4 regions of the Syntrophomonas sp. UBA1041 genome follow, and region 3 is predicted to be linked to each of the others. Evidence: riboswitches for the same ligand, from Rfam matches in the RefSeq annotation. Region 3 holds a riboswitch; each other region holds the start of a gene.

The links. A riboswitch is a leader RNA that binds a small molecule or an ion and turns the genes downstream of it on or off. The one in region 3 is predicted to bind molybdenum cofactor.
Region 1: it holds a riboswitch for molybdenum cofactor, as region 3 does, so the genes downstream of both, B2633_RS16105 (hypothetical protein) here and B2633_RS03530 (ABC transporter ATP-binding protein) in region 3, are expected to answer to the same signal.
Region 2: it holds a riboswitch for molybdenum cofactor, as region 3 does, so the genes downstream of both, pruA (L-glutamate gamma-semialdehyde dehydrogenase) here and B2633_RS03530 (ABC transporter ATP-binding protein) in region 3, are expected to answer to the same signal.
Region 4: it holds a riboswitch for molybdenum cofactor, as region 3 does, so the genes downstream of both, B2633_RS16080 (ABC transporter substrate-binding protein) here and B2633_RS03530 (ABC transporter ATP-binding protein) in region 3, are expected to answer to the same signal.

Annotation. Positions count from the first base shown of each region.
Region 1 is NZ_DCEA01000107.1:121,056-125,243, reverse strand. It holds gene B2633_RS16110 (Gmad2 immunoglobulin-like domain-containing protein) at 34-939, opposite strand; molybdenum cofactor riboswitch at 1,177-1,297, shown strand; gene B2633_RS16105 (hypothetical protein) at 1,665-2,411, shown strand; gene B2633_RS16100 (BclA C-terminal domain-containing protein) at 2,714-3,265, shown strand; gene B2633_RS16095 (ABC transporter substrate-binding protein) at 3,364-4,188, opposite strand, start outside.
Region 2 is NZ_DCEA01000087.1:5,771-9,958, reverse strand. It holds gene B2633_RS12810 (ABC transporter permease) at 138-875, opposite strand; gene B2633_RS12805 (ABC transporter ATP-binding protein) at 872-1,606, opposite strand; gene B2633_RS12800 (AbrB/MazE/SpoVT family DNA-binding domain-containing protein) at 1,603-1,830, opposite strand; molybdenum cofactor riboswitch at 2,204-2,323, shown strand; gene pruA (L-glutamate gamma-semialdehyde dehydrogenase) at 2,542-4,140, shown strand.
Region 3 is NZ_DCEA01000016.1:25,263-29,450, forward strand. It holds gene B2633_RS03525 (ABC transporter substrate-binding protein) at 1-958, opposite strand, end outside; gene B2633_RS03530 (ABC transporter ATP-binding protein) at 982-1,683, opposite strand; molybdenum cofactor riboswitch at 2,119-2,237, opposite strand; gene B2633_RS03535 (stalk domain-containing protein) at 2,429-3,931, opposite strand; gene B2633_RS03540 (N-acetylmuramoyl-L-alanine amidase) at 4,084-4,188, opposite strand, start outside.
Region 4 is NZ_DCEA01000107.1:116,089-120,276, reverse strand. It holds gene B2633_RS16085 (ABC transporter permease) at 1-677, opposite strand, end outside; gene B2633_RS16080 (ABC transporter substrate-binding protein) at 707-1,591, opposite strand; molybdenum cofactor riboswitch at 1,689-1,810, opposite strand; molybdenum cofactor riboswitch at 1,878-2,000, opposite strand; gene B2633_RS16075 (hypothetical protein) at 2,205-2,423, shown strand; gene B2633_RS16070 (amino acid kinase family protein) at 2,454-3,293, shown strand; gene B2633_RS16065 (ATP-binding protein) at 3,552-4,188, shown strand, end outside.

The DNA of each region.
Region 1 (4,188 bases), on a different contig from region 3:
ATATTGGCCTGGTATCCGGGCCCCGCGCCTGCTCTATGGCAACTTTAGCGGAATGATCACTTTGTTGACTTCGCTGCCGTCTTTCATGCTGATCTCAAAGACTTCCAACTGCCCCTCTTCAGCCTCTGCCGGGGTAAAGGCCAACTCAGCTGAAAACTCTCCCCGTTCCGGGGCGCCGGCTGAAGCCTGGGTATGGCCTTCGGCCAGAACCTTCCCGCCGGCTTCTTTCAATCGGAAGTTCACCATGGCTTCAAATATCATCGCACTGCCCTCGATTTTAACCGGGCTGGATACGGTCTGTCCCGGGGTTGGAGCAGTCGCCCAGATGACCGGTTCGTAAACCGAGTTAAGGTTGCGTTCAAAAGGCTGGTCATGCAGTCCTACATGCCCCCACCAGTCCAAACCATTTTCGACCCGACCGTCAACCGTGAACTGTACTTTTTGAACGGTGGGGAACTCGGTCAGGGTATTGACAATGCTGGCTATACCCAGAGCCTCCCCGGTGGCCCCGACATTGGCCTGCAATACCTCGGCTGAAAAGTCGACCGTAGCCAAGCCTTGCTCGATTTTTATGCCCAGGACTCCGGTATCGGCCGGGAGCACCCGATAAGCTCCGTCAGTCTGGGGTGTTCCTGTGATCAGTTCATTCAAAGCTGCCCCGGCAACAGCCTCGCTTTTCTCCACCTTATGCACTTCGCGCACCAGGTACATATTGTCAGCCGTACTTTTCACATAGTAAACCGCCACATCCATGGTCTGGACAGCCTGTGGGCCGGATGGAGCGGGCTGGGGTTTGGGGGTCTTCTGCGACCAACACCCGGTTGCTCCTATTAACAACAAAAACAATAACAGTATAGCGGCATTTCTAAACCGGCGGATCTGTCTGTCCGACTTATGCTTTATCAAGGCCCGCGCCCGGATTGCTGATAATCGTGGCATCTGATATAACCTCCCTCTCCCTGCTAAAAAGCCAAAGATGGTTTGTATCCCCAGTATAACATCTGAAATAGGGCCTCATTAGGGGTAAAAAGGGGGCTTTTCACTGTAATTTATGAACATGTTGCGGCGGTTTTGGTCGCAATCTGGCTTCTTGAAAGCTGTAAAAACAAGCAACGTTAAAAAGAATGCGCATCATGGCAGGATTTATCGAAAATTCGCCGAAAATATTATATATCAATTGCATATTTTCTCCGAGCTGTACTGCCTAAAACCATACAGGTTATGGCAATCAGCCGACGGGTTAGCCTGGAAACGGGGTGGCCTCCCGTGCTTGGAAAGGAGAGTGCAGTAAAACAGCGATAATTGTATCAGCGCTGGTTGACCAATCCTGGCATGGCCAGGATTTTTGTTTTACGGAAGTTGTTTAATAAGCCGGGATATAATCTGGACGCAATGCTCTGCAGCCTTTAACCCGCTGGAATATGCCTCGGGCCCTCCAGAGGTTTCAGCGAGAGGATCCATAACTATGGGAGTCTGCCGGGGCCTTAGCCCCGCCCCGGCAGATTACTCCTGGATTAAGATCAGTCCGCCAAAGAACCTTTGAGTCCGGGCCGCCACCGCCGTTGCAGCGCCTCAGGCGTATTTATAAAGCCGCGGCATATAATGCTATTAGAACAGTAATTATAATGCCTCATTACATAATTCAACACCTGGGGGAATAGGAAATGAGACTTTATATCTCTATCGATGATACCGACAATTTGGAGAGCAGAGGCACCGGCAAACTTGCCTCCCTGCTGATCGATGAACTTGTCGACAGACACTGGGGCAGCGCCCAGCCTATCACCCGCCACCAGTTGTATGTTCATCCCGATATCGCCTACACTTCACACAACAGTTCCATGTGTTTCGGGTTTGATACCGGGGCGCACCTGTTGCAGGATATCATCGATCTGGCTGGGGAATTTCTCCGCAAGGAGAGCGCGCCTGGATCAGATCCTGGCTTGTGCGTGGCTGCGGTTCCCGGACTGACCTGGACCGATGAGGTGATAGCTTTCGGGTTCCGGGCCAAAGAAGAAGTTCTCAGCAAAAGGGAGGCTTATGAATTAGCCCGAAAAGTCGGTGTTCACCTATCTGAACATGGCGGTACCGGAATCGGAGTGATTGGCGCTTTGGCCGGAGTGGGGCTTAGAGTAGGCGGCAATGACGGCCGCTTCCGGGGCAAGATCGAGATTGAGCCCGCCTGGACAGCTATCACTGTAGCTAGTTTGATAGAGCGCACCCATGTGGATGAAGTGCAAACCACTGCGGGACTGCGCCTGCCTGATAATGAGCTTATCCTCCTGGGAGAGACGGTGAAACCGGTGCTCTTAAACGGGCGCTGCATCCTGCTGGTATATCCTACTGAAAAAACCGGGACCGGTGAGCCCAGGTGGCAAACCTGCACTAAGTCCTATGTGAGGATGTACTGATTCATTTCAACTGGGATTTTCTCAAGAGCAAGACATAAAGCCATGGGTTTTATTACACCTTAATTAAGAGTTTTTGCAGGACGGGGATGATTCAGTAAATGGTTTCATTTGAGCCCATTTACTGAATCATTCCCGTCATTTTAGTGTTGATATTTTGCCGGGCTTTGAAGTTGGATTGAAATGAATCAATATCTAAACGGAAGCTTGCGGGGGTAGGATTCATGAGGCGTAGTAACACCATTGCCTTGCCTTGAATACTCTATCACTAGAATATTAATATATCGGAGAGGTTGGTTTATATAATGAGTATTTATGGAGATTCTTTTGAGTGGCTGCTGGTGCGCTATCGTCACAGAAAAAAGCGGCCGCTGGTCCGCAAAAGGGGCGGCGGCGTAAGTACATCCGATGATTCCCTGGCCGGTTTGAGCGAAGCTTTAAAAAGCGCCGGTGAGCCCAATGTGTCAAGTCTTGATGCCTGGGGTTACGTATTTCACATAAATACCCAGAACATAGCGGTCGGGGCTCCGGTTAACTTCAGCAATAATGGCCCTTTAATGGGCATCACCCACGCACCCGGCACATCCAACATAGAAGTCGCTGCGGCAGGGACATATAATATTTCTTTTGCGGTTTATACGGCGCAGAACAACCCTCAGGATTGGGCGGTGGTAGTGAATGGCATGGTCAGGTCGCGATTCAATTCTGCCGGTCAAACCATACATGGTTCAACCTTATTAACGCTAAATGCAAATGACGGAGTAACCATCCGCAATGTAAACACCCTCCCCAGCCCCGCAACACTGAGGCAAGGCCCCTTCACAACCGCCTATGTATTAATATTGAAAGTGGATTAACATCATGGCCTGATCAGCTCTGTACCTCAAGAATAGTAAATATCATGCAAAAAGACCGGGGGCTATGCCGGCCCGGTCTTTTCTGGGAGCAATATCGGTTATTGCAGTTTTTTGCCTTCGGGAGAGTTGGGGAAAAACAAGGGTTCGCCATACTTGTCTTTGCCGAACTCCTTGACGATCTTCTGACCTTCGGCTGAAACTAGCCAGGCGATAAAGTCTTGGGCCCCTTCCGCGTTGATGTTGGGGAATTTGGCCGGATTGACCGGTATCAGGGTGATGTAGTTGAGCAGCAACTCATCATTTTCAACTAATACCTGCAACTTGATCTTATCCTTAGTGGTGATATAAGTAGCCCGGTCCATAAGGGTATAGGCCTTTTGTTCATCGGTGTAGAGCAGGGTGGGGACATTGCCGCTGGCCCCTTTTTCATAGATGCGATACCATTCTCCGCTAGGCTTGATGCCGGCCGCATCCCAAACCTCGATTTCCTTTACATTGGTGCCGGATTTGTCGCCCCGACTGATAAACAGCGATTTGCTGTCGGCAATTTTTTTGAGAGCCGCAGTGGCTGATTTTTCGCCCTTAATTCCGGCAGGATCCTCGGCCGGACCAACGATGACGAAATCATTGTACATGAAATCGACTCTCTCGGTGCCATAACCGTCAGCAACGAATTTTTCTTCCAGGGCTTTGGCATGAACCACTACTAAATCCACGCTGCCACCCTCTGCAATCTTGAGCGCCGCACTGGTTCCGGCTCCAACATGACGAACCCTTACTCCGGTTTGTTGTTCATAAGCATCCTCAAGAGCGCCTATGATGCCGGCATCGATCGGGCCGATAGTACTGGATAAAAACACCTGTTTGACTTCTTTGACCGGAGCGGGCTGCTGCTGGCTGCATCCCGGCAGGGCAAAACACCC
Region 2 (4,188 bases), on a different contig from region 3:
AGATTTCTCCTGACTTCCCATGTGATCACCCCCAGAAAAGTATACCAGAAAGGAAATAATCGCACAATATTATTGTGCGATTATGATAGGTAAGATGTACAGTTTACATTTGTTATTGTGCGATCTCTTAAAAAAATCTACTTAGCATCACTGCTCATTTTCCTCCGGAATACAATGACAGCTAATGCCAGTATACCGGTTGCGTAACCAATCACCCACCAGAGGTCCGGGAAAATGGCGGCATAATTGCCTGAAACAGCGGCCCTGGCGGCATTAACCGCATGCACAAAAGGCAGTGCGTCAGCCACAGTCTTGAAGGCTCCTCCCACCAAGTTCAGATCAAACCATGTGCCACTCAGCCAGGCACTCAAATTAGTCAGCAATGCGCCGCAAATACCGCCAACCTGTTTATCATTAAGCAGACTGCCTGCCAGTAGTCCGATAGCAATAAACAGGACTGCTGCGGGAATGAGCGTTATAAGTGCGATCAGTACATTGACTTTCACTGCCATGCCCAGGAAAAATGCAGCGCCAAAACAGGCCATACTCTGCAAAATCGCCATCGGAAAAAGCGGCATGGTATATCCCAGAATAAAATCAGACGCCGACAGGGGCGAGGCAAATAAACGCATCAGAAATGATGTACCCCGGTCTTTGGCGATTAAGGTGCCAGAGAAAAGAGAGATAAAAGACAGGCCAAAAACTGCCAGACCAGGAGCAAGTTTTTCAATTTCAAACAGGCTGACTGGAATATTTGCCTGAATAGCAGAAAGCAGCAGCATCAAAACCAGGGGAAACCCAAGGCCAAAAGCCAGATTGAGCGGATCTCTGAGCAATTCTTTACGATTGCGTGCAGCAAATGCCAATGATTTCATAATTCAACCCCGCTTTCAGCAGCCAGCGCTACAAATGCATCTTCGAACTTTTGCGTGTGAGTGCCAGCCATCAGCTCCTGGGCAGTTCCAACTGCTTTGAGTCGGCCTTTGGCCATGATGGCAATTCTGTCTGACAATGCCTCGGCTTCTTCCAGATAATGTGTTGTCAGAATGATCGTTACTTTGCCTTTCAGACTGCGGATTACGCCCCACAACTCACGTCTGGCCAAGACGTCCAACCCTAGAGTCGGTTCGTCCAAAAACAGAATCTGGGGATCTGAAATGAGAGCCATGGCGATACTGAGCCGCCTCTGCCATCCTCCGGAGAGTGTCTTCGCCCTGTCTCTGGCAATATCGGACATACCAAAGCGCCGGATCATTTCGTCCGCCTTTTCGGCCGCCTCTTTCTTGCTGCGGCCGTATAAGCGCGCAATAGTCTCCAGATTCTCTGCGACAATCAGGTTAGGGGCAACGGCGGTTTCCTGAGGGGAAATATTGATTTTGCTCTTGACAGCATACGGATCACTGACGATGCTGTCGCCAAGCAATTGCGCATCGCCGCTGGTCGGTTTGCTTAGGCCACAGAGCATCTTAATTGTGGTTGTCTTACCGGCCCCATTGACACCCAGCAAAGAAAAAAGCTCACCTTGCTCAATTGTCATACTCAGTCGATCAACAACAGTGCGTACACCATATTTCTTGGTTAAATCCGTGGTGATAATTGCACTCATTCTTGCTCTTCCTCCGGTTTTCCCTGTGCTGCGAAAATGGCGTTAGCAAATTGTATAAACTCTTCGTTGCGCACAATAGCAATGCCCCGCTCTTTGTCGGCAAGCAGCAGCAATGTGTCGCCGGGCTTAATATTAAAGATATCCCGCGCTCCTTTTGGAATTACGATTTGCCCTTTCTCCCCCACTTTAACAGTGCTCATGAATTTTCCATCTGGTCTCTCCATTCAAAACACCCCCATTTATGGCGTTGTGCAGCCGATGTCCGTCGACATTATTACCCCAACTTAGACTGGGGGTCTAGTTGTCGCGGATAATGCGATCCGGATTGCGATGCGGCCAATTTGCCCTTACTAAAGTTTTGCCCAAATTTCTCGTATAACCAGTACAACTTGTATTACATGCATATTCTAGATAACTTGTATGTCTTGTATAATTTGTATAACTTGTGATACTCACATTCTACCTTCATCCAGCCTTACTGTCAAGCCCGACAACCCAGAGTAGAACCGCCAGCCAAACTGTAAAGGATATTGGCTGTGGGGCAGCGAATCATCGTATGCAAAAGTTGCATAGTCTTGAGTACCAAAAAAATAAAAATTGACAAACCTTCTCCGAGCTATGTCGCCTGCAGTCGCAAGGATATGGCGTCATAGCCGATAGGGTGCAATTGGAAACGGTTGCGCCTCCCTTTTGGAAAGGAGAGTGGGCTATTTGAGTTTTCTAAAAATCGAGCCGGGTTAAGCGCAAATACCATGCGTTAGCCTGGCTTTCTGTTTTCCGTTTTCATTTTCAACCTTTTGGAACACACGGAAAACCAGACTGCAAACGCAATTTTCTAACGGCACTAACATCATCAAGCGTACTCAGGCTAAGTACCTAGTAAACAGTTGAGGTGAAAAATATTGCCTAATGGAATTTTTAAAATCAGCAAACCGATGAACGAACCGGAATTAACATATACGCCCGGAGGCCAGGAACGGGATGAACTTAAGAAACACCTTGCCCGGCTTGGAAAGAGTGAGGTTGAAATACCTCTGGTTATCGGCAGCCGCAAAATATATACCGGCCGAACTGCCAAATGCGTTATACCCCATCGCAAAGACTGCGTAATCGGTACATTTCACATGGCTGGCGAGAATGAAGTGCAAGAAGCGATCAAGGCTGCGCTTGCCGCGCGCCGGGAATGGGAATCTATGCCCTGGGAGCATCGTGCCGCTATCTTTCTTAAGGCAGCTGAAATAATCGCCGGTCCTGGCCGCAGTACGTTGAACGCCGGCACAATGTTATGCCAGAGCAAGACAGCCCATCAGGCGGAAATTGATGTAGTCTGCGAACTTGCGGATATGCTGCGTTTCAACACATATTTTATGAACGAGATTTATGCTGAACAGCCAATCTCGGCGCGAGGTTCCTGGAACCGTATGGAGTACAGGCCTTTGGAAGGTTTCGTGCTGGCGGTGACACCTTTTAACTTTACTTCGATAGCAGGCAATCTGCCTACCAGCGCTGCCATCGCAGGAAATGTGGTGCTTTGGAAACCGGCTTCTTCCGCGGTGTATTCTTCCTATCAGGTAATGCAGGTTCTTCAGGAAGCCGGTCTACCCCCCGGAGTCATTAACTTCATCCCCGGTCCAGGCAATATAATCGGAGAAGGCACTTTTTCACATCCTTGGTTTGCCGGTTTGCACTTTACTGGATCCACGGCGACATTCCAATCGATGTGGCTTTCGGTCGCCAAAAACCTGCCTAATTACCGTTCTTACCCCAAGTTGGTTGGGGAAACTGGCGGCAAGGACTTTGTGTTTGCCCATCCTTCCGCTGCTATTGAACCGCTGGTAACCGCTCTGGTGAGAGGTGCCTTCGAGTTTCAGGGACAGAAATGCTCGGCAGCTTCCCGGGCATATATTCCCTGCAGCATCTGGCCTGAAGTAAAAAAGCGACTGATCGAAGAAGTCAACTCAATCAAAATGGGCGACGTTGAGGATTTCACGAACTTCATGGGAGCAGTGATTGATGCCGGTGCCTATCAGTCGATCAAATCATATATCGATTACGCCAAACAATCAGGCCAAGCGGAGGTTATCTGCGGTGGCGGCTGTGACGACACTGTTGGCTACTTCGTCCAACCAACCGTAATAGTGACGACCAACCCTCATTTCAAAACCATGGTGGAAGAAATCTTCGGCCCGGTATTAACAATTTATGTCTATCCGGATGAAAGCTTGGACGCCGCTCTGGATCTATGCGATTCCACTTCAATCTACGGGTTGACCGGCGCTGTTTTTGCCCAGTCTCGTAGTGCGATCGTTGAGCTTGAAAAGCGCTTGGCGCACGCTGCCGGCAACTTTTATATTAATGATCGCCCTACCGGAGCTGTCATTGGCCAGCAGCCTTTTGGCGGTGCCAGAGCTTCCGGTACCAACGATAAGGCCGGATCCAAACTCAACATGCTACGCTGGGTCAACCCCAGGACTATCAAAGAGAACTTGAACCCGCCAATCGGCTACCGGTATCGGTTCATGGATGAGTCATAAGTCACATATCTGTTCTTCCTTTTCCGGCCTGCCTGATCTGTCCAATCT
Region 3 (4,188 bases):
CTATAGATGCCGGGGGAGCCGTCTGGAGAAACTCATTTAAAAATGCGTTGATCTCCTGCTTGCACTCGGCACCGGCCAGGGGTTCAAGTCTGGCGTAAGTCAAAGAATTCTCGACCGCGGCAGCCTTCATTTTAGGGAAATATTTTTCTACCAGGGGCCCAGCCTGAGCAGGATTCTCATTGATCCACCCGGCCCCCTCTGCGAATTGCTTCGAGACTGCATCTACCAGCGCTTTATTCTGGGCATTGTCACCCACGACGATCAGTCCGGCCTGTGGTATACGGGCGTTATTACTCCCTACGGCTTTGCCCCATTCGACCTGCAAATCGATGGCCCGGGTCACAGTAATATTTCCTTTAAGAGCATTGGCTATGGTTATAGTAGAATTGGGTTCGTTGGACAGAGCGAGTTTTATGGCTCCGGTAGCCAGTTTTGAAGAGGCTTCTGCCATATCCATATTGATTATGGTGAGGTCTTTATCGGGGTCAAGATTATTTTTAATGAGAATGTGTCTTAATATGTTGCCGTGATAGCTGGTACCGCCGCCGGTGACGGCTATTTCTTTGCCTTTGAGATCAGCGATGGTTTTTACACTGTCATCGGCGCTCAATATATACAACATGCCCCAGACTGCAACATTGACCAGCTTTAAATCAGCCCCTTTATTATATAGCATCAGGGCATTGGTTATAGGAGTGATTGCGAACTGCGCCTGGTTGGAGGTGACCATGGCAGAGAGCTGCTCGCTGGTAACCCAGGGCACGATGACGGTCTTGTCAGCCATGTCTTTAAGGGCATTGTTCTCCACCATAGGCGCCAGGGGGTAGCTGCCTGCACCTTGAGAAGCGGCGATTTGCAGCTCCTGCATCTTCGGGGTGGTCTTTGCGCAGCCAGTTAGGCTGAGAGCCAGAGTCAATACTATTAAGCCTGCCAGTATCCTTTTTACTCCGAAGTTCATGATATCCTCCCTTTTCTCCATCATTAATTAATCAGTGCCTGGATCTTTTCGATCTGTTCAAGTCTGAATTTCATATCGCGGTCTTGCAAGGCTGTGCTTATAGAGAAGTCCAACACAATTTCGCAGGGACGGTTGCGCAGGAAGATGATCCTGTCCGCCAAGCGCACAGCTTCTTCGATATTATGGGTTACCATAATCGAGGTGCGGGGTTTAAAGGCCAGGAGTTTTACCAGGTATCTGCACATCGCCTCCCGCAATTCATCATTTAATGAGCTGAAAGGTTCATCCAGAAGCAGGATATCCGGTTCGATGGCAAACGCCCTGGCCAGGGAAACCCTCTGTTTCATGCCTCCACTCAACTGAGACGGGTAGTAAGACTGAAATCCATCCAGGCCAACCTTCAGCGCCAGTTTTTCGGAGATGCTCCTCCGTTCCCTTCTGTCCTCGGGCATCAGAGCATATAAGCCGATCTCGATGTTCTCCAAAACATTGCACCAGGGAATCAGCCGGGATTCCTGAAAAACATAAGCGATATGCTGGCTCCGGTATTGGATGCTCCCGTATTCAGGTTTTTCCAGACCGGCGATCAATTGCAAAAGGGTAGTCTTGCCAATACCTGAGGGGCCGCAGATGCACACGAACTCACCTGATCGGAATACACAAGAAAAGTTTTTAATTATTTCCAGTTTTCCATAACTTTTGCCGATATCGTTTAATTCGATCACCTGTTATCGCCTTTCCAAATTGGTGCCAAACCTCGGAAGATATTCCTATAACGCAAGGCCGCAATGGACTTTTATGTATTCGATGGATAAAAACCCGCCAACCTTTCGGTCGGAAACCCGAAACCACTGTTGCGATCTGCCATTGCCCCAATTAGCCGCCACTGCAAATGCTGTCAATCACCGAACCAGCCGCCCGCAACACCTGAATAATGCTTCAGACTCTTATACACCTCCTCTTTTAGAAATACCACGGTAGAAACTACAAAACGCCCGGCAAGAAAGAACCGCCGGGCGACAATAGCCTTATAGCATCAAGCATTAATCGGCACAGAACCTGGAGACAACTGCGACCTGCCTGCCTCTTGATAGACGACATCATAGGAAAGTTCATACTACAAATAAAGGCGAACTGCGACAAACAGTCCGCCGATAAATGGCCGATTCCGCTTATCTCCTTTCCACACTGGGAGGCAACTCAGTTTCCCAAACCACCCTGACGGCCTGATCCCCTTGGAACGCTCTTTAGGCGAAAAGGCTCGGAGACTATTCAATTATTTATTGCATTATTCGTCATTAACGGCAAAAATCCTGCCTGAGACTAAGGGACGTACCCTTTTGTCAACTTCAGCATTCCATCTCATCAAAAATTAACATACTGGTTAGATTTCTGTTGGTTTTGTCATGGTTAGACGGGTAGGCACTCACCCGGTCTTTCAAATTGCTTTAATGTATTATTTGCCGGAGCTTAATTAAGTTCAGTAGTGTTGATTAATTTAAATGTCTTAATGATCTGGTCGAACTTTTCCTCCATCGATCTATATTGTTCTATTAACTCCTGCGAAGCCTCAGGCGGAACTTGAACATCTGTGGCATGGGCGTAACCAAAATAGTACTTTTCGTTCTCTCCCAGATATCTCAGTCCGTATATATCCGCTCCCTGCTGAATAATATCCCTGGCGAATTTTTCTTTATCATAGATTTCAATTCGTCCCACCACCCCAAAAATATGTTCCGGGAGCAGGGCTTGGATCTCTTTATTAACGAAATAGATGCAGTCGCTCCCTGCCTTTATTTCAACCGCATCCATAAAATCCTGCGGTATTAGCAAGGAAAAACCGAATTTTTCATTTTCATAGCTGTTGCTTTCATAAAAGCCGTCAATAATCCCATAGCCGCTGGACTGCAGTATCTGGGTTATGAACCAGCCTTCTTTGCCATCATTGACAAGCTTCTCCACCACCAGCTTTTCTCTTGCGGTGGTATGGGGCGGGGCAGAGGTGATTTCCGGGAAAGAGAGAGTATACTCGACCCTGGTAGCCTTGACTTGATCCCGACTGTCTATGCTTATCGGCCCCACCCGGGGACTGGAACCGCCGGTGACCCAGTATGATTGACGAACATAGCTGCTTTTATCTGCTTCCTGGCGCAGTTGGGGCGACAATGCCAAATATTGCAGAGCCCCGTTGCGGGTTTGTTCACCCCGGCCCCACAATTTTATGGCTTCATCCGCACTGGCTGGAATAAGGGCATTTTCTATGCGGGCAATATCGGCTTTGATTTTGTCTAGATCGGGGGTTTGAATGAAGAACATATTGGTGGTTTGATTGTAATTGATCCGGGCATTAAACAGGTATTCCACCCAGTCCATGGGCAGGTAATAATGACCCTGACGGTTTTCGGCACTGTGTACTACCGAACTGTGTTCATAGAGACCATCATCGCTGACAATACGTATGCTGATATAATCAAAGGGCCGGGTTGGATTTGATGATCCCTCCCGGGGCAGTTCTAAAACCCATTTTTTGCTCACAGCATAGGATAGATCCAGCTCTTTGGCCCTATCCGGGAGTGGCCAGATTTGTTCATTCTGTTCGGTTGCATTTAATTGCAGAGCATTGGCATAAGAGGCCAGTTTCTCCATACTATAAAAGTCCTGCGGGGTTTTAATGGTTATTGTCCGGGTTTTTAAGTCCCATTCTACAGAACTTGCTCCCAATTGCTCAGCCGCCCAGCGGATGGGAACCATCACCTGGCCTTCTTTCATATTTGCAGCATGATCTAACGCATCCAACAAGCTGTCCAATTCGGCTTTCTGCTGTGCGCTTTCTTCAGGAGTCAGCCAGACCCCTTCATTCCTCAATTTTTCACGAGCATCATAATCGCCTTCATCCGTATTCGCTAAAACGCCTGTACTTACAGCAAAAAGCATTAATAGTAATACGATACCGGACGTTAATAGCCTTTTCATTATTTCCCTTCTTTCAATTACTTCGCTTCGTTAACCAAAAAGTCATTTCATTATGTAAATACCTATAAGTAGTTTACGGTGTCATATGGATTTATCTTACGGTAGCGATACATACTTGAAAATGATGGTTGCCGGTGATTAAGATACTGGCTTTATGGCTCTGCAGACACCATTTCATGAAGCGAAGCGATAACCCCGTCATATAGAGCCAGAGCCGCCCTGTCGCGGAATGCTTCATCCATAAGATTCTTCCGGTC
Region 4 (4,188 bases), on a different contig from region 3:
TGCAAGATAGTCAAGAGCGCGGTAACGCCGTAGGCCAGCAGAAGCAGAATAATGCTTAAGGCGATGGCCACATCGAAGTTGCCTTTGTTGACCTCCATAACCGTAGCCGTTGTCAACACCCTGGTCTGGCCTTTAATATTGCCGCCCACCATCATGGAAGCGCCAACCTCGGACACCACTCCTCCAAAACCAGCCATGACAGCAGCCAGCAGTCCCAACTTGGCTTCCTTGACCAGGCTCCATAACATCTGCAGGCGGTTGGCGCCTAGTGCCAGTAATTGCATCCGCAACCGGGGATTGATCTGCTGAATCGCCGCCAGGGTAAAACTGACCACTATCGGAGAGGCAATCACCGCCTGGGCGATGATGATCGCCAGAGGGGTATAAATGATATTCAAATCCCCAAAAGGGCCTGACCGCCATAAAAATATACTGACCCATAATCCTACCACTACTGGCGGCAGGCCCATGCCGAAATTAGCCAGACTGACAAGAAAATTGCGACCAGGGAACCGACCCAGGGCTAAAATGGCTCCCAGGGGAACACCGATTAAAACGCTTACCAGGGTGGCTGTTCCCGATACCTTGAGGGTAAGCCAGGTAACCTCCAATACTTCCGGATCCAAGGCGAACAGCATCTGAAATGCCTTGACCAGACCTTGCCAGATCAGTTCCACATGATCACCCCAAGCTATGAATTAATGGTTTATTTACCGAGATCCGCCTCATTCTTGCCGGCATCAGCATAGAACAGAGGCTGCCCGTATTCTGCCACCTTGAATTCCGAGATAATCTTCTGGGTGTCAGGCGCTATCATGAACTCGACAAAAGCCTTGGCGCCAGCCGCATTGACTTTGGGGAACTTCTCGGGGTTGACCTGCATGACATGATAGATATTCAACAGAGCTTTTTCGCCTTCCACCAGTATCGCCAGACTGAGGTTCTTCTTCTGAGCCAGGTAGGTGGCGCGGTCGGTCAGAGTATAGCCTTCCTTCTGCTGGGCTACGGTAAGGGTCTGTCCCATGCCCTGGCCGGTTTCCTGATATTTGTCACTCACGGTGGGGGTTATTCCGGCAGCTTTCCATAGATTCTTCTCCATAGTGTGGGTTCCGGAATTATCACCGCGAGAGATAAACAGGGCGCCTTTTTCATTGATTTTCTTGAAAGCCTCGGCAGCGGTCGCAGTTCCCTTTATCTGCGCGGGATCGCTCTCCGGTCCGACGATGATAAAATCGTTATGCATAACCAGCTGGTAATTGATGGCTTCGCCGTTATCCACTATCGGTTTCTCCTGAGAAGGTGCATGCGTCAGCAGCACATCGGCTTCGCCCTTCTGGCCCATAGTTATTGCTGCTCCGGTCCCGACCGCAACAGTTTTAACCACATATCCGGTCTTCTTTTCAAACTCCGGAACCAAGACATCCAACAGGCCGCTGTCCTGTGTACTGGTAGTAGTGGCCAAAATGACATCCTTGGTCTGTTCAGCAGCTGGGGGCGCTTGCTGCTGCGGCTGTTGCTGAGCACAGCCTACAATGCTTAATATGAATATTAATAGAATAGCCAGGGGTAAAAACCTTTTTTTCGACAACATTAATAGTCCCTCCCTAATATTACATTTCTAAGGCTATAGCTGTCCTCCATACGCATATACAAAAAGGTCAAACCCGCCATGAGCAGTTTCGACCCCGGGGATTGATCATCACTCTCCTTTCCAATGCGGGAGGCGCAGTCGTTTCCATCTGCCCCCATTGTCCTGCCCTCCATACTTACCATCAGCTGCAGGTGACCAGGATCGGAGCTAGATTTTTATAGGTATGTATGCAGTTTCAGCCGAAACATAAAGCCGAACCCGCAAATAAAGCAGATTCGGCTCTTAAGTCAGACCCAGTTACTCTCCTTTCCAAATGCGGGAGGCGCAGTCGTTTCCATCTGCACCCATCGTCCTGCCCTCCATACTCACCATCAGCTGCAGGTGGTCAGGATCGGAGAAAATATTCAATGTTATACTAACTTTCGGCAAAGGAAGACTTTTTCCTGCTATTTTTCCAAATTTTCCGTTTATACGCCATAGTGGCAAACATGTATAATCCCAATCTTATTTATGGAAGGTAATGGGTTCTGACTTACTGTGAAAATGTGGTTAAATAACCCAACATTCGCTTATACTTAACCTAGGACAAACTTGAAAGAAAGGATGGGGTTTTATGTCAAAAGGGAAAATTTTTGTGCGCGAACGCCGCAAGGTCCAAGAGGGCGAGAAGAAGCCCCGTTTTGTTGTGGTTGGTGTAGCTGGAATGGATTTGAGGCTGCATGCCAAGCACATCCGGCGCATGGAACTCGAGCAGATGGCCGCAGCATTGGGTGCTGAGATAATCTATCTGGAATCCGGCAAGGATGAAGAAGCAGACATCGATGAAGATTAGTAATAAAACTGGGGAAAGGCGGATTAGGCTGTGGCACTGATACGGGAAAGAGACAGTAAGAGACTGCACGTCAAAAGCAAATTAATGGGTGAGTCCCTGGTCAGCAAGAGCTTTTTGCAGGGTCTGGAGCAGAAGGAGCAATTCCGGGCCCTGCCGCAGGTGAGTGTAATAAAAATCGGCGGGCAAAGCATCACTGACATGGGCGCCAAAGCGGTGTTGCCCATCCTGCAGGAAATTGTGGCCAACGCGCCTGAACACAAGATGATTATATCCACCGGCGGCGGCACCCGCTCCCGCCATGTCTATTCCATCGCCATGGAATTGGGCATGCCCACCGGGGTTATAGCCAAACTGGGGCAGAGCGTCTCCGAGCAAAACGCCCTGATGCTCTCCACCCTCTTGATGCCTCATGGAGGAATAAAGGTCGGGCACGACGATATACCCAAACTGGCGGCTTATTTCTCGCAGGGATGCATCCCCGTCATTCACGGCATGCCCCCTTACGGATACTGGGAGCACCTCCCTGCCCAAGGCAGTCTGCCCCCCAACCGCACCGATGTAGGGGCTTACCTGCTTTCCGAGGTGATCGGCGCCCGACAGTGCATCTATATCAAAGATGTTGACGGCCTCTATGAGGATAACCCCAAATTATACCCTGAGGCGAAATTTATCCCCCGTATCGGCGCCCGGGAATTACAGGCCATGAAACTGGATGACCTGGTGGTGGAGTGGACGGTTTTGGATATGCTGACCCGCTCGCGCAGCGTCAAAGAAATACATATTGTCAATGGCCTGAAACCCGGCAATATAACCCGGGCTTTGAAAGGCGAACATGTAGGCACTATCATTTACAACGACGAAGAGAACTAGTGCTGTCACATACCTTAAATCCCGGCTTTCTTCTTCATGCCGCCACATTATGGTATAATGAAATATGATTTCGAACTAGGGCTTTGTCCACCTTGGTAAAGTGTGGTCTTTCCATCCCGGCATCGTGGTGGAAAGACCTTTTTGTTGAGGTTTTGACTGTTGAAGAGTCCCGTTCCGATAAAAACTCAGGGTTTTCTGGGGTTCTATTCTGAATAGGCCCTACTTATTCAAGCTTTGTAGAAACGGGGAGGGTGAATGATGAAACCTTTGATTCAGGTTTGCGGAGATCCTACAGTAGACTGGTTCCGCATACATAATGAAGATATTACCGTGCGCGGCGGGGTTTATTACTGGCAGCGCCACAAAGAAGATGACCGGGTGCGGCTCAGTTCGCAGCCGGGGGGTTTTGCCCTGGTACGACAGGTTCTGAAGGCCATGATCCCGGAGCAAATCGCGGCTGTGGAAGGCGCCCCCTTGGCTGAGAACCTGCTCAACCGTCCCAAAGACCGGCAGGTCACCACCTCCTGGACCTTGTGGAAAGAATTTTTCAATTCATCCGGCCATCGCAGCGCTTATCGCCTTTGGAAATGGCATGAATTTGAGCCGGCTAAATGGGATTATCAGACTGCCCGGCTTCAGGGCAACCCGGACCTGCTGTTGATTCAAGACAGCGGCCTGGGGTTTCGTCATTGTGAAGAAGGCTGGCCTGAAGCACTGAGCCTGGAGAGCCAAAACAGCGGCCTGCTTCCGGCACAGTTGATTATCAAGCTGGGTCAATATTATGATGGTCAGGCCAATCCCCTGCTGAATCGCATCGCGGAACTAGGCTTGGAGGACCGCACCATCATTCTCAGCTCATTAAGCGACCTGCGCGCCTGTGCGGTTAAGGTCAGCA